Linked DNA regions of Actinokineospora alba. The protein of the gene in region 1 binds, or shares a complex with, the protein of each later gene. Links are inferred from orthologs where the notes say so. Each region holds a gene or a part of one and is shown on either strand. Other genes may lie near its edges.

What was found.
Region 2: the proteins of ctaD (region 1) and ctaE are in contact, whole or in part, in a solved structure (PDB 7CUB), measured with the Escherichia coli proteins. The link is inferred for Actinokineospora alba from one-to-one orthologs.

What each region holds. Positions count from the first base shown.
Region 1 is NZ_SNXU01000001.1:3,432,615-3,438,526, reverse strand. What follows is about bases 1,590-4,481. They hold ctaD (aa3-type cytochrome oxidase subunit I), read right to left. Parts: upstream 3,978-4,481; coding sequence 2,202-3,977; downstream 1,590-2,201. Other genes in these bases: C8E96_RS15810 (aldehyde dehydrogenase family protein), read right to left, coding at 4,127-4,481; serB (phosphoserine phosphatase SerB), read right to left, coding at 1,590-2,020. Also shown: C8E96_RS15825 (peptidyl-tRNA hydrolase), read right to left, coding at 42-800; more of serB, read right to left, coding at 797-1,589; more of C8E96_RS15810, read right to left, coding at 4,482-5,374; C8E96_RS15805 (class I SAM-dependent methyltransferase), read left to right, coding at 5,440-5,912. UniProt on the Escherichia coli protein: Cytochrome bo(3) ubiquinol oxidase is the terminal enzyme in the aerobic respiratory chain of E.coli that predominates when cells are grown at high aeration.
Region 2 is NZ_SNXU01000001.1:4,057,502-4,063,232, forward strand. Bases 1,083-3,793 are described here. They hold ctaE (aa3-type cytochrome oxidase subunit III), read left to right. Parts: upstream 1,083-1,978; coding sequence 1,979-2,608; downstream 2,609-3,793. Other genes in these bases: trpD (anthranilate phosphoribosyltransferase), read right to left, coding at 1,083-1,337; C8E96_RS18755 (hypothetical protein), read right to left, coding at 1,339-1,749; qcrC (cytochrome bc1 complex diheme cytochrome c subunit), read left to right, coding at 2,668-3,465; qcrA (cytochrome bc1 complex Rieske iron-sulfur subunit), read left to right, coding at 3,462-3,793. In the rest of the region: C8E96_RS18745 (2-hydroxyacid dehydrogenase), read left to right, coding at 1-2; C8E96_RS33380 (GPGG-motif small membrane protein), read left to right, coding at 64-207; more of trpD, read right to left, coding at 297-1,082; more of qcrA, read left to right, coding at 3,794-4,598; qcrB (cytochrome bc1 complex cytochrome b subunit), read left to right, coding at 4,595-5,731. UniProt on the Escherichia coli protein: Cytochrome bo(3) ubiquinol terminal oxidase is the component of the aerobic respiratory chain of E.coli that predominates when cells are grown at high aeration.

The DNA.
Region 1 (5,912 bases):
ACCCCGGACGAGGGAACCTAAGCCGAGGACAAGCCACAGACCTAAGAGGACCACTGAGCCAGAATCGTCACAGTCCCCGGCGAAACCTCAGTAAACCCAGCATCCCGAACAGCAAGAACCCCCCGGTCCTTCCAAGCAGCATCCGGCGAATCCCCCGGATGCAACCCCTCCCACACCGCTTCAGACGGCGTCCGCACCGCACACCGAAACCCCTTGCCCCGCCAGCCTTCCACCTCCGCGGGCCCCAGCAACGCCGCCAACAGCATCGTCGCGTGCCCGACCTGAGCCGCAGCCTTCCCAGCCGTCATCGGCACCGAAGGGTTGCACCACAACACCGGCACGCCGGCCTCAACCGGCCCAGGCGAGTCGAGAGGCAAATCGCTCCCCGAGATCTGCAGCTTCGACACTTCCCGCGGCACCTCAGCGACAAGCCCAGGCACCAAAGCACGAGCCTGAGCGCCGCCAACCTCGACAGTCACCCCAGGAAGCGCCTGCACCGCCGCCCACTGCGCCCCCCTGGCCCGCCGCGACACCTTGCGAATCCGACCGCGGACCCAGACATCGACGTCGTCGTGCCAGGGCCCGTCCTGCCCCGCCTGCGGATCCAGGCAGACCGCCACCGCCGCCGCGGCCGCCGCCTCCAGCAGCGCGCTGCGGGCCGGGGCTTCCCGTTCGATCCGCAGGATCACCGGCATCGCCCGCACGTGCTCCGGGTCCTCATCAGCGGTGTCGCGGGTGGCCGAGGCGGGCAGCCCCAGCCACGCGGCATACCGGGCGGCGAGCGGGTCGAGGATGCTCACAGGCGTTCGAGGTCCAAACCGTCGGCGAGGTCGGCGGCCTCGACCTCGGCGCGGGTGACGCCCAGGACGAAGAGCACGACGTCGAGGTAGGGGTGGGACAGGGCGGTGTCGGCGATCTCGCGCAACGCCGGTTTCGCGTTGAAGGCGATCCCCAGGCCCGCGGTCGCCAGCATGTCGATGTCGTTGGCGCCGTCGCCGACCGCGACGCACTGGGCCAGCGGCACCCCGAAGGACTCCGCGAACCGGCGCAGGGCCACCGCCTTGCCTTGGCGGTCGACGACCTCGCCGACCACCCGGCCGGTGAGCAGGCCGTCGACGATCTCGAGGTCGTTGGCGGCGGCGAAGTCGAGGTCCAGGTCGTCCACGAGGCGGTCGATGACCGCGCTGAACCCGCCCGACACCACACCGCAGCGGAATCCCAGGCGCTTGAGGGTGCGGATCGTCGTGCGTGCCCCCGGTGTCAGCTCCAGGTCCTTGGCCACCTCGTCGAGGACCGACGCGGGCAGGCCCTTGAGGTGGCTGACCCGGTGGTGCAGCGACTCGGTGAAGTCGAGTTCACCGCGCATGGCGGCCTCGGTGACCGCGCGGACCTGCTCCTCGGCGCCCGCCTTGGCGGCGAGCATCTCGATGACCTCGCCCTGGATCAGCGTCGAGTCGACGTCGAACACGATGAGCCGCTTCGCCCGGCGGGCCAGTTGGTCGCGCTCGACGGCGACGTCCAGGCCCACCCGGACCGAGACGTCCGCGAGCGCCTCACGCAGCCGCGCGTCGGCCTCCGGGGTGTCCTGCGCGACGGAGACGTGCAGCTCCAGGCCGGTGACCGGGTAGTCGGCCACCCGGCGGATGGCGTCGATGTTCACGCCGAGGGCGGCGAGGCGGCGGGCGACCTCGGTGAAAGCGCGCGCGGTCACCGGCCTGCCCAGGACCACCAGCACGTGCGACGAACCCTGGCGCGCCCCCGAGCTCGGGTCGGCGCCGACCTCGACCTCGACCCGCATCGACACCGTCGCCATGGCCTGCTCGACGGCCTCCTGGAGGCCCTCGGGGTCGTGGGTGGCGTCGACCAGCACGCCGAGCACGAGTTGGCCGCGGATGACCACCTGCTCGACGTCGACGATCTCCACACCGTGCCGGGTGAGGACGGCGAACAGGACCGAGGAGACACCCGGCTTGTCCGGGCCGGTCACCGTGATCAGAACAGGGGTATTGGGGCTAGCCACCACGATCCTCGTAACTCCGCGCGGGCGCGGACGGTGAGACGTTTCGGCGGCGCCGTTGCCGCGGCGGGGAACCCCATGTTACCGGGGCGTCACGTCCACGACCGGTTCACCGGGGCGAACCTCACACAACGCGAACGGCCCGGCTCCCTGAGTGGGAACCGGGCCGTTCGGCGATGGTCGATCAGTTGGGCTTGAGCGGGTCTTCCTTGTCGATCTCCGGCGGGTTCATCGCCGCGGCAAGCTCCTGGGACGGCGCCGGGATGGCGTGCCCGTTCTTGTCGTGGCCGATGTTCCGCTCGGCTTCGATGCGCTCCAGCATGTGCGGGTAGTGCAGGTCGAAGGCGGGCCGCTCGGAACGGATCCTGGGCAGCTCGGTGAAGTTGTGCCGCGGCGGCGGGGAGCTGGTGGCCCACTCCAGGGAGTTGCCGTAGCCCCACGGGTCGTCCGCGGTGGTGATCTCACCGAAGCGGTAGGACTTGAAGACGTTCCAGATGAACGGAAGCGTCGACGCGCCCAGGACGTAGGCGCCGAGCGTCGAGATCATGTTCAGCGTCGTGAAGCCGTCGCTGGCCAAGTAGTCGGCGTAGCGGCGCGGCATGCCCTCGTTGCCCAGCCAGTGCTGGACGAGGAAGGTGCCGTGGAAGCCGAGGAACGTCAGCCAGAAGTGCAGCTTGCCCAGCGGCTCGTCCAGGTACCGGCCCGTGATCTTCGGGAACCAGAAGTAGATACCGGCGAAGGTCGCGAACACGATCGTGCCGTAGAGCACGTAGTGGAAGTGGGCGACGACGAAGTACGTGTCGGACACGTGGAAGTCGATCGCCGGGGCCGCGAGCAGCACGCCGGTGAGGCCGCCGAAGAGGAACGTCACCAGGAAGCCGACGCTGAACAGCATCGGTGTCTCGAAGGTGAGCTGCCCCTTCCACATCGTGCCGATCCAGTTGAAGAACTTCACACCGGTCGGGACCGCGATGAGGAACGTCATGAACGAGAAGAACGGCAGCAGGACCGCGCCGGTCGCGTACATGTGGTGCGCCCACACCGTCATCGACAGCGCCGCGATACCCAGCGTCGCGTAGATGAGGGTGCGGTAGCCGAACAGCGGCTTGCGGCTGAAGACCGGGAAGATCTCCGACACGATGCCGAAGAACGGCAAGGCGACGATGTAGACCTCGGGGTGTCCGAAGAACCAGAACAGGTGCTGCCAGAGGATCACGCCACCACTGGCCGGGTCGAACACGTGCGCCCCGAGCTGGCGGTCGGCGAGCAGGCCGAACAGCGCGGCGGTGAGGATCGGGAACGCGAGCAGCACCAGGATGCTGGTGATCAGGATGTTCCACACGAAGATGGGCATCCGGAACATCGTCATACCGGGCGCGCGCAGGCACACGATGGTGGTGATCATGTTGACCGCACCGAGGATGGTGCCCAGACCACCGACCGCCAGGCCGACGATCCACAGGTCGGCGCCGACGCCGGGCGAGTGGATCTTGTCCGACAGCGGGGTGTAGGCGAACCAGCCGAAGTCGGCCGCGCCACCCGGGGTCAGGAAGCCCGCCATCACGATCAGGCCGCCGAAGAGGTACAGCCAGTACGAGAAGGCGTTGAGCCTCGGGAACGCCACGTCCGGCGAGCCGATCTGCAGCGGAAGAACGAAGTTCGCGAAGCCGAAGAGGATCGGCGTCGCGTACAGCAGCAGCATGATCGTGCCGTGCATGGTGAAGAGCTGGTTGTACTGCTCCTGCGACAGGAACTGCTGTCCCGGAACGGCGAGCTCACTGCGGATCAGCATCGCCATCGCCCCGCCCACCATGAAGAAGGCGAACGACGTGACTAGGTACATGATGCCGATTTGCTTGTGGTCCGTCGTGCGGAACAACCGCAGCAGGTACGAACCCTTGAGCGTCTCGCGGGCCGGATACGGCCGCGTCGCGATCGGCTGCGGGGCTACTGCAGTCACTCCTGCCTCCTGCGTGCCTCGAGGTGTGAACATGGGTGAGTTCGCCTTGGCGGCGGTTACTCGGGAGGAATCCTAGCCCGCACCTGAGGGCGTGGCGCGCCTGGGTTGGGCCGCTGTGACGTGGTACTCGCCACGTCACAGGCGGTGACTCAGGCCGGGACGACGGCGAACTGGCGCAGGACGAGGTCGGTGAAGGTGACCGGGCCACGCGGGCCGGGTACCCGGTCGAGGTTGATCCCGGTCTCGGGGACCCCGCGCAGCTTGAAGCCGTCGAGCAGCCGGGTCGGCGCGTTCCAGAACACGCCGGTGCCGGTGTAGCCCGCCATGAAGTCGGCGGCCGCCTTCTTGTCCGTGGTGACGATGCCCGCGGCCAGGCCGGAGGTCTCCTCGTTCGCGACGCGGACCGCGTCGGCGAGGCTGTCGACCGGGGCGATGGTGACGGTGGCCTCGCGGTCGGAGTCCAGGGCCCACTCGTAGCCGACGGCGTGCTCGTGCGGGGGCAGCGACGGCTCGACGCCCGCCTTGTCGAGCGCGGCCTGGATGCCGGGCAGCGCCGCGTCGTAGACGTCGCGGTGGACCAGGAGCAGGTTGAGGCGGTTGCAGACTCCGAGGCGGTCGAGGCTGCGGGTGATGAGGTCCTCGGCGAACGCGGGGTCGGCTTTGACGTCGTAATAGAGGACGCCACCGCCGTCGGCGTGGGCCAGGGTGCGCACCCCGTGGGCCGCCGCGCGGCGGTCGAGTTCGCGGGTGGTCTCGCCGCTGCCGCGCACGATGACCAGCGGGATCAGGTGCGGCAGCTCGACCAGCGCCCCCGCGGCGGCGCGGTCGGCGGTGGGCACCAGCTGGATGACGTCGGGGTCGATGTTCGCGTCGGACAGACCGGGCGCGATGACCTCCTTGAGCAGGGCCGTGGCCGAGCGCAGGGCGGCGGAGCCGGTGCGCAGGACGCCCGCGTTGCGGGACTTCACCAGCTGCGAGGCGACGTCGACGGTGACGTTCGGGCGGGCCTCGTAGTTGGCGCCGATGACGCCGACCGGCCTGCGCAGCTCGATCAGCCGCAGGCCGCCGTCGAGGTCACGCACGGGGGTCTCGCGCGCGGGATGCGGCACGGAGGCGAGCAGTCGCAGCTGCTCCGCCATGTCCTCCAGGCGCTCCTCGGTGATGCGCAGCCGGTCGAGCAGGCCACCACTCATCCCTGACGCCTCGGCGGCGGCGACGTCCTCGGCGTTCGCGGCGAGGATCTTGGCCCGGGCCGAGGAGAGCCGGGCGGCCATCTCGCCGATCGCCGCGTCGACCGCCTCGTCGGAGGCACCGGCCAGGTCCGGCGCGGCGAGCTTCGCCTTCGATGCGCACCTGGCCACGATCTCGCCGATGGCTTCGGGGGTCTGCTCGCTCACGGTGATTCCCTTCGATTGGCCGAGTTCAAAGTGTGCCTCATCGCCTGATCTGCTCGGATGGGGTGGTGACCACGCACGCCAAGCTGCTCGACCTGCTGGCCGAGCCGCCCGCCGAGCCCGACTTCGCCGCCGGCTACCTGAACCTGCTCGGCGCCGAGGTTCAGGCCGGTCCGCCGACCGGGCTCGTGCAGCGGCTGATGCGCACCAACCTGGTGCCGATGGTCTACGAGCGCTGGTGGCGGCCCGCCCTCGGCCGGGTGATCAAGGGCCCGACCGGTCCGAGCATGGCCGAGGAGCACGACATCGCGGTGCGGCTGCTGCGGCTCAAGCCGGGTGGGGTGGCGCTGGACGTGGCCTGCGGGACGGGCGGGTTCACCCGGCGTTTCGGGGTGGAGGTCGGTCCGACGGGGCTGGCCGTGGGCCTGGACGCGTCCGCGCCGATGTTGGAGCGGGCGGTCGCCGCGACCCCGGCGGGCAGCCCGGTCGGGTACCTGCGGGCGGACGCGGTGCGCCCGCCGCTGCGCGAGAGCGTGGTCGA
Region 2 (5,731 bases), 620 kb from region 1 along the record:
AGAAGATGGAAGGTTTGACTACCTCGGAACGCGGGCATTCCGGCTGGTGAGGAGGTACTAATCATGGCAACCCTGTTGTGGATTATCGCTGTGGTGCTCGTAATCGGTGGCATTGTCACCTTGATTCGGGGACAAATGCTCTACGGAGCGCTACTGATCGTGCTCGGCCTGCTCATCGGCCCTGGTGGCGTCAGCATCTTCACCTGACCAAGCTGACCCCACCGCCTCTCTGAGGCACCTGACATAGCGAAGCCCGTGCGTGAATCACGCACGGGCTTCGCTATGTCAGCGACAGATCAGCCTGCGAGCTCCGTGGACCGCACGGTCCAGCGGTCGAGCAGGGTGCTCGCGGCGCCTGAGTCCAGGGCGAGCGTGGCCTGCCCGAGGGCGGCCTCCAGGTCGGCGTGCACGTCGGCGGACAGCCCGCGGAACGCCGCGATGGCGCCCGCGGCGTTGAGCACCACGGCGTCGCGGACCGGGCCGGACTTCCCGGCCACCAGATCGCGGATCACCTGGGCGTTGAACGCGGCGTCGCCACCGCGCAGGTCCTGCGGCTCGGCGGCGGTGACCCCCAGCTTCGCCGGGTCGATCCGGTCCTCCCGGACCTTGCCGCCACTGACCACCCATACCGACGTGGTGGTGGTCGTGGTGATCTCGTCGAGGTTGTCGTCGCCGCGCACGACCAGCACGCTCGCGCCGCGCCGGGCGAACACCTCGGCCACGATCGGCGCCATCCGGGCGTTCGCGCAGCCCACCAGGCCCGCGGTCGGCTGAGCCGGGTTCGTCAGCGGCCCCAGCACGTTGAACGCCGTGGGCACGCCCAGCTCGCGCCGGGTCGGGCCCGCGAACCGCAGCGCCGGGTGGAACGCGGGAGCGAAGCAGAACCCGATGCCGACCTCGCGCACGCAGGTGGCGACGGCGTCGGGGGACAGCTCGATCGCCACCCCGAGCTCCTCGAGGACGTCGGCGGTCCCGCACTGCGAGGACGCCGAGCGGTTGCCGTGCTTGGCCACCGGGACGCCCGCCGCGGCGGTCACCAAGGCGCTCATCGTGGAGATGTTCACCGTGTGGGCCTGGTCGCCGCCGGTGCCGACCACGTCGACGGCGTTGCCCCCGACATGGACGAGCTTGGCGTGCGCCAGCATGCCCTCGGCCATGCCCGCGATCTCGGCGGCCGTCTCACCCTTGGCGCGCAGGCCGATCGCGAACCCGGCGATCTGCGACGGGGTCGCGCTGCCGGACATGATCTCGTTCATCGCCCAGGTGGTGTCCTCGGCGGCGAGGTCGACCCCGTCGATCAGCTGGTTGAGCAGCCGGGGCCAGGTGCGGGCGGTCATGTCAACCACGCGCGACGGGAAGGCGCTTCGAGCGCAGCACGTCGGCGACCGTCTCGGCGGCGGTCAGCGGGTCGAGCGGGTGCACGATCACCGCGTCGGCCTGCGACCAGGTGGCCAGCCAGCGGTCGTCCTTGCGGCGCACGGCGATGACGACCGGCGGGCACTCGTCGATCTCGTTCTTGAGCTGGCGGCACAAACCGATGCCGCCGGTGGGCTGCGATTCGCCGTCGAGGATCGCGAGATCGATGTCACCGCCGTCCATCTCCATCAGCACCTCGGCCACGGTGCCGACCTCGACATACGCCACGCGGCCGATATCCGCCGCCGGACGTCGCCCGATGGCTGTGACGATGGTCTCCCGGACCTCGGGGCGGTGGCTGAACACCAGGATCTTCAGTGGCTGCGTGCTCATGCTCTGGGGTCCTTCGCTAGGCCAGGTGCTGGTGGACACGATGTTATCGGTCTCACGTTCGGGCCTGGCCCAAGGCGTCCAACTGGGGCCCGACGTGCGGTTTTCCGCTCGAACGGCCGACGGTTCGCCGGTGGGGGCGCACCTTCGCCCACGATCGTCAAGGTGTGACCGGGGCGACGCGCGACCCGCCGTGGACCCGATACGCCATCCCGGTCACACGCACGACATAATGCGTCGCGTGACAACAGCAGCGCCCTCCATTGGTCAGCGTGTGCATTCGCTGAACCGGCCGAACATGGTCAGCGTCGGCACCATCGTGTGGCTGTCCAGCGAGCTCATGTTCTTCGCCGGCCTGTTCGCGATGTTCTTCACCGTCAAGGCGCAGAACGCGACCGGACACTGGCCCCCGCCCCTCGAGGCGGGCGGTGAGCCGATCCACCTGAACCTGCCCTTCGCGCTGCCGTTCACCATCATCCTGGTGGCGTCATCGTTCACGTGTCAGCTCGGCGTGTTCGCCGCCGAGCGGGGCGACGTGTTCGGCCTGCGCCGGTGGTACATCCTGACGCTGATCATGGGTGCGATCTTCGTCGGCGGCCAGGCCTACGAGTACATGCAGCTCGTGCACGAGGGTGTCACCATCCCCTCGGGCGGCTTCGGCACCGTGTTCTACCTGACCACCGGGTTCCACGGCCTGCACGTCATCGGCGGTCTCGTCGCGTTCGTGTACCTGCTGATCAGGACGCGGCTGAGCAAGTTCACCCCGGCCCAGGCCACGTCGGCGATCGTGGTCTCGTACTACTGGCACTTCGTCGACATCGTGTGGATCGGACTGTTCGCGGTCATCTACCTGGTGCCGTGATGGCCGCCACCCACCACAGCTTCGCCGAGCCCGCACTGACAGCAAGGGTTGCCGCTTAAATGACCAAGAAACAACGGAGCCACAGCAAGGGCCGCAGGCGCATCGCGGGCCTGCTGGCGCTCGGCATGGCGCTGATGACGCTCGGCCTGCTGTACTCGGCGTTCGCGCCGCAGCCGCAGGTCGCACAGGCCCAGGGCGACCCGGCCGCGCTGCGCAAGGGCGAGCAGATCTACAACAACACCTGCATCAGCTGCCACGGCACCAACCTCGAGGGCGTCACCGACCGCGGCCCCAGCCTCATCGGCGTGGGCGAGGCGTCGGTGTACTTCCAGACCGCGACCGGGCGCATGCCCGCGGTCCGGCAGGAGGCCCAGGCCGAGCGCAAGCCTCCGAAGCTGACCCCCGAGGAGATCGACGCCCTGATGGCGTTCGTCCAGTCCAAGGGCGGCGGCACCCAGCTGCCCCAGGAGTCGGGCAGCCAGCTCGTCGGCGACAACCCCGCCCGCGGTGGCGAGCTGTTCCGGCTGAACTGCGCCTCGTGCCACAACTTCACCGGCCGCGGCGGAGCGCTGTCCTCGGGCAAGTTCGCGCCCAAGCTCGACGGTGTCAGTGAGACCGAGATGTACGCGGCGATGCTCGTCGGCCCGCAGAACATGCCGACGTTCTCCGACCGCCAGCTCAGCCCGGCTGAGAAGAAAGACATCATCGCCTACGTGAGGTCGGTGACCGACGGGAACAACAACCCCGGCGGCAATCCGATCGGCGGCCTTGGTCCGCAGTCCGAAGGCCTGATCGCGTTCATCGTGGGTATGGCGGCCCTGGTCGGCATCACCCTGTGGATTGGGGCGAAGTCATGAGTTCGAACACCCCCCAGGACGTGCCCAGCGACGAAGAGCTGGCCCAGATGTCCCGGGACGACCTGGTCAAGCTTGGCAACAAGCTCGACGGCGTCGAACTGGTCGAATACCCGGACCCGTGGCCGGTCAAGGGCACCCGCGCGGAGAAGCGCGCCGAGCGCGCCGTCGCACTGTGGTTCCTGATCGCGGCGCTCGCGGGGTTCGCGTTCATCGGCGTGTTCCTCTTCTGGCCGCACGCCTACGTCGCTCCGAACACCGACGGGTACTTCATGTACTCGCTGTTCACCCCGATGCTGGGTGCGACCCTGGGCCTGTCGATCCTGGGTGTCGGTGTCGGCGCGCTGCTCTACATGAAGAAGTTCGTCCCGCACGAGGTCGCGGTGCAGCAGCGCAACGACAGCGGGTCCTCCGAACTGGACAAGGCGACGATCCTCGCCGAGCTCGCCGACGCGGGTGACCGCACCACCATCGCCCGCCGCTCGCTGATCAAGCGCTCCGCCGGCCTCGGCGCGGGCGCGATGGGCCTCGGCATCGGCGTGTTCGCCATCGGCGGCCTGGTCCGCGACCCGTGGGCGCAGACCGAGTCCAAGGACTCGCTGTGGCACACCGGGTGGAAGCACGAGAAGCCGGGCGAGAAGGTCTTCCTGCGCCGCGCCACCGGCCACGCGCACGAGGTCTCCCTGGTCCGTCCCGAAGACCTGTCCGCCGGTGCGATGGAAACGGTGTTCCCGTTCCGCGAGTCGGAGCGTGAGGACCACCACGCGCTGTCCAAGGCGCTCAAGCGCTCGGACAACCCGGTCATGCTGATCCGCCTGCGCTCCGAGGACGGCCGCAAGGTCGTCAAGCACCAGGGCCAGGAAGACTTCAACTACGGCGACTACTACGCGTACACGAAGATCTGCAGCCACCTCGGCTGCCCGACGTCGCTGTACGAGGACGCCACCAACCGCATCCTGTGCCCGTGCCACCAGTCGCAGTTCGACGCGCTGGCCTACGGCAAGCCCATCTTCGGTCCGGCGACCCGCAAGCTGGCCCAGTTGCCCATCGCGGTCGATGAGGAGACGGGCTACTTTATTGCCAGGAGCGATTTCATCGAGCCGGTCGGGCCCGCATTCTGGGAGCGGAAGTCATGAGCGCAATCACAACTCCCACCAAGGCCAACTCCGCCGCCTCCCGTGCCGCGGGTGGTGCTGCCAAGTGGGCGGATGACCGCTATCACCTGGCCAAGGGCATGCGCCACCAGATGAACAAGGTCTTCCCGACGCACTGGTCGTTCCTGCTCGGCGAGATCGCGCTCTACAGCTTCATCGTGCTGCTGCTCTCGGGCACCTACCTGGCGCTGTTCTTCGACCCCTCCATGCAGGAGGTCGTCTACCAGGGTTCGTTCGTCAACCTGCGTGGCCTGGAGATGTCGCGGGCCTATGAGTCGACGCTGATCATCACCTTCGACGTGCGCGGCGGCCTGTTCGCCCGGCAGGTCCACCACTGGGCGGCCCTGCTGTTCATGGCGGCGATCGTCTGCCACATGTTCCGCGTGTTCTTCACCGGCGCCTTCCGGCGCCCGCGTGAGGTCAACTGGGTCATCGGCGTGCTGCTGTTCCTGCTCGGCGCGTTCGAGGGCTTCGCGGGCTACTCGCTCCCCGACGACCTGCTCTCCGGCGCGGGTCTGCGGATCATGTCCGGCCTGCTGCTGTCGCTGCCGGTCGTGGGTACCTGGGTGCACTGGCTGCTCTTCGGCAGCGAGTTCCCCGGCGAGGACATCGTGCCTCGCCTCTACACGGTCCACATCCTGCTGCTGCCGGGCATCCTGCTCGCGCTCATCGGCGTCCACCTCGCGCTGGTCTGGTACCAGAAGCACACCCAGTTCCCGGGCGTGCGGCGCAAGGAGACCAACGTCGTCGGCGTCCGGATCATGCCGGTGTTCGCGATCAAGGGCGGCGCGTTCATGGCCGTCGTCGTCGGCGTCACCGCCGCCCTGGGTGGCCTGTTCCAGATCAACCCGATTTGGAACTTCGGACCGTTCAACGCGGCGCACATCTCCGCGGGCACGGTGCCCGACTGGTACATGGGCTGGACCGACGGGTTGATCCGACTCTGGCCCGCGTGGGAGATCTACCTCGGGGACTACACGATCCCGGCGGCGTTCTTCCCGTTCCAGCTGGGTCTGCCGCTGCTCGGCGGCATCGCGGCGGCCTACCCGTGGATCGAGCGCTGGTTCACCAAGGACTACGCGCACCACAACCTGCTGCAGCGTCCGCGTGACGTT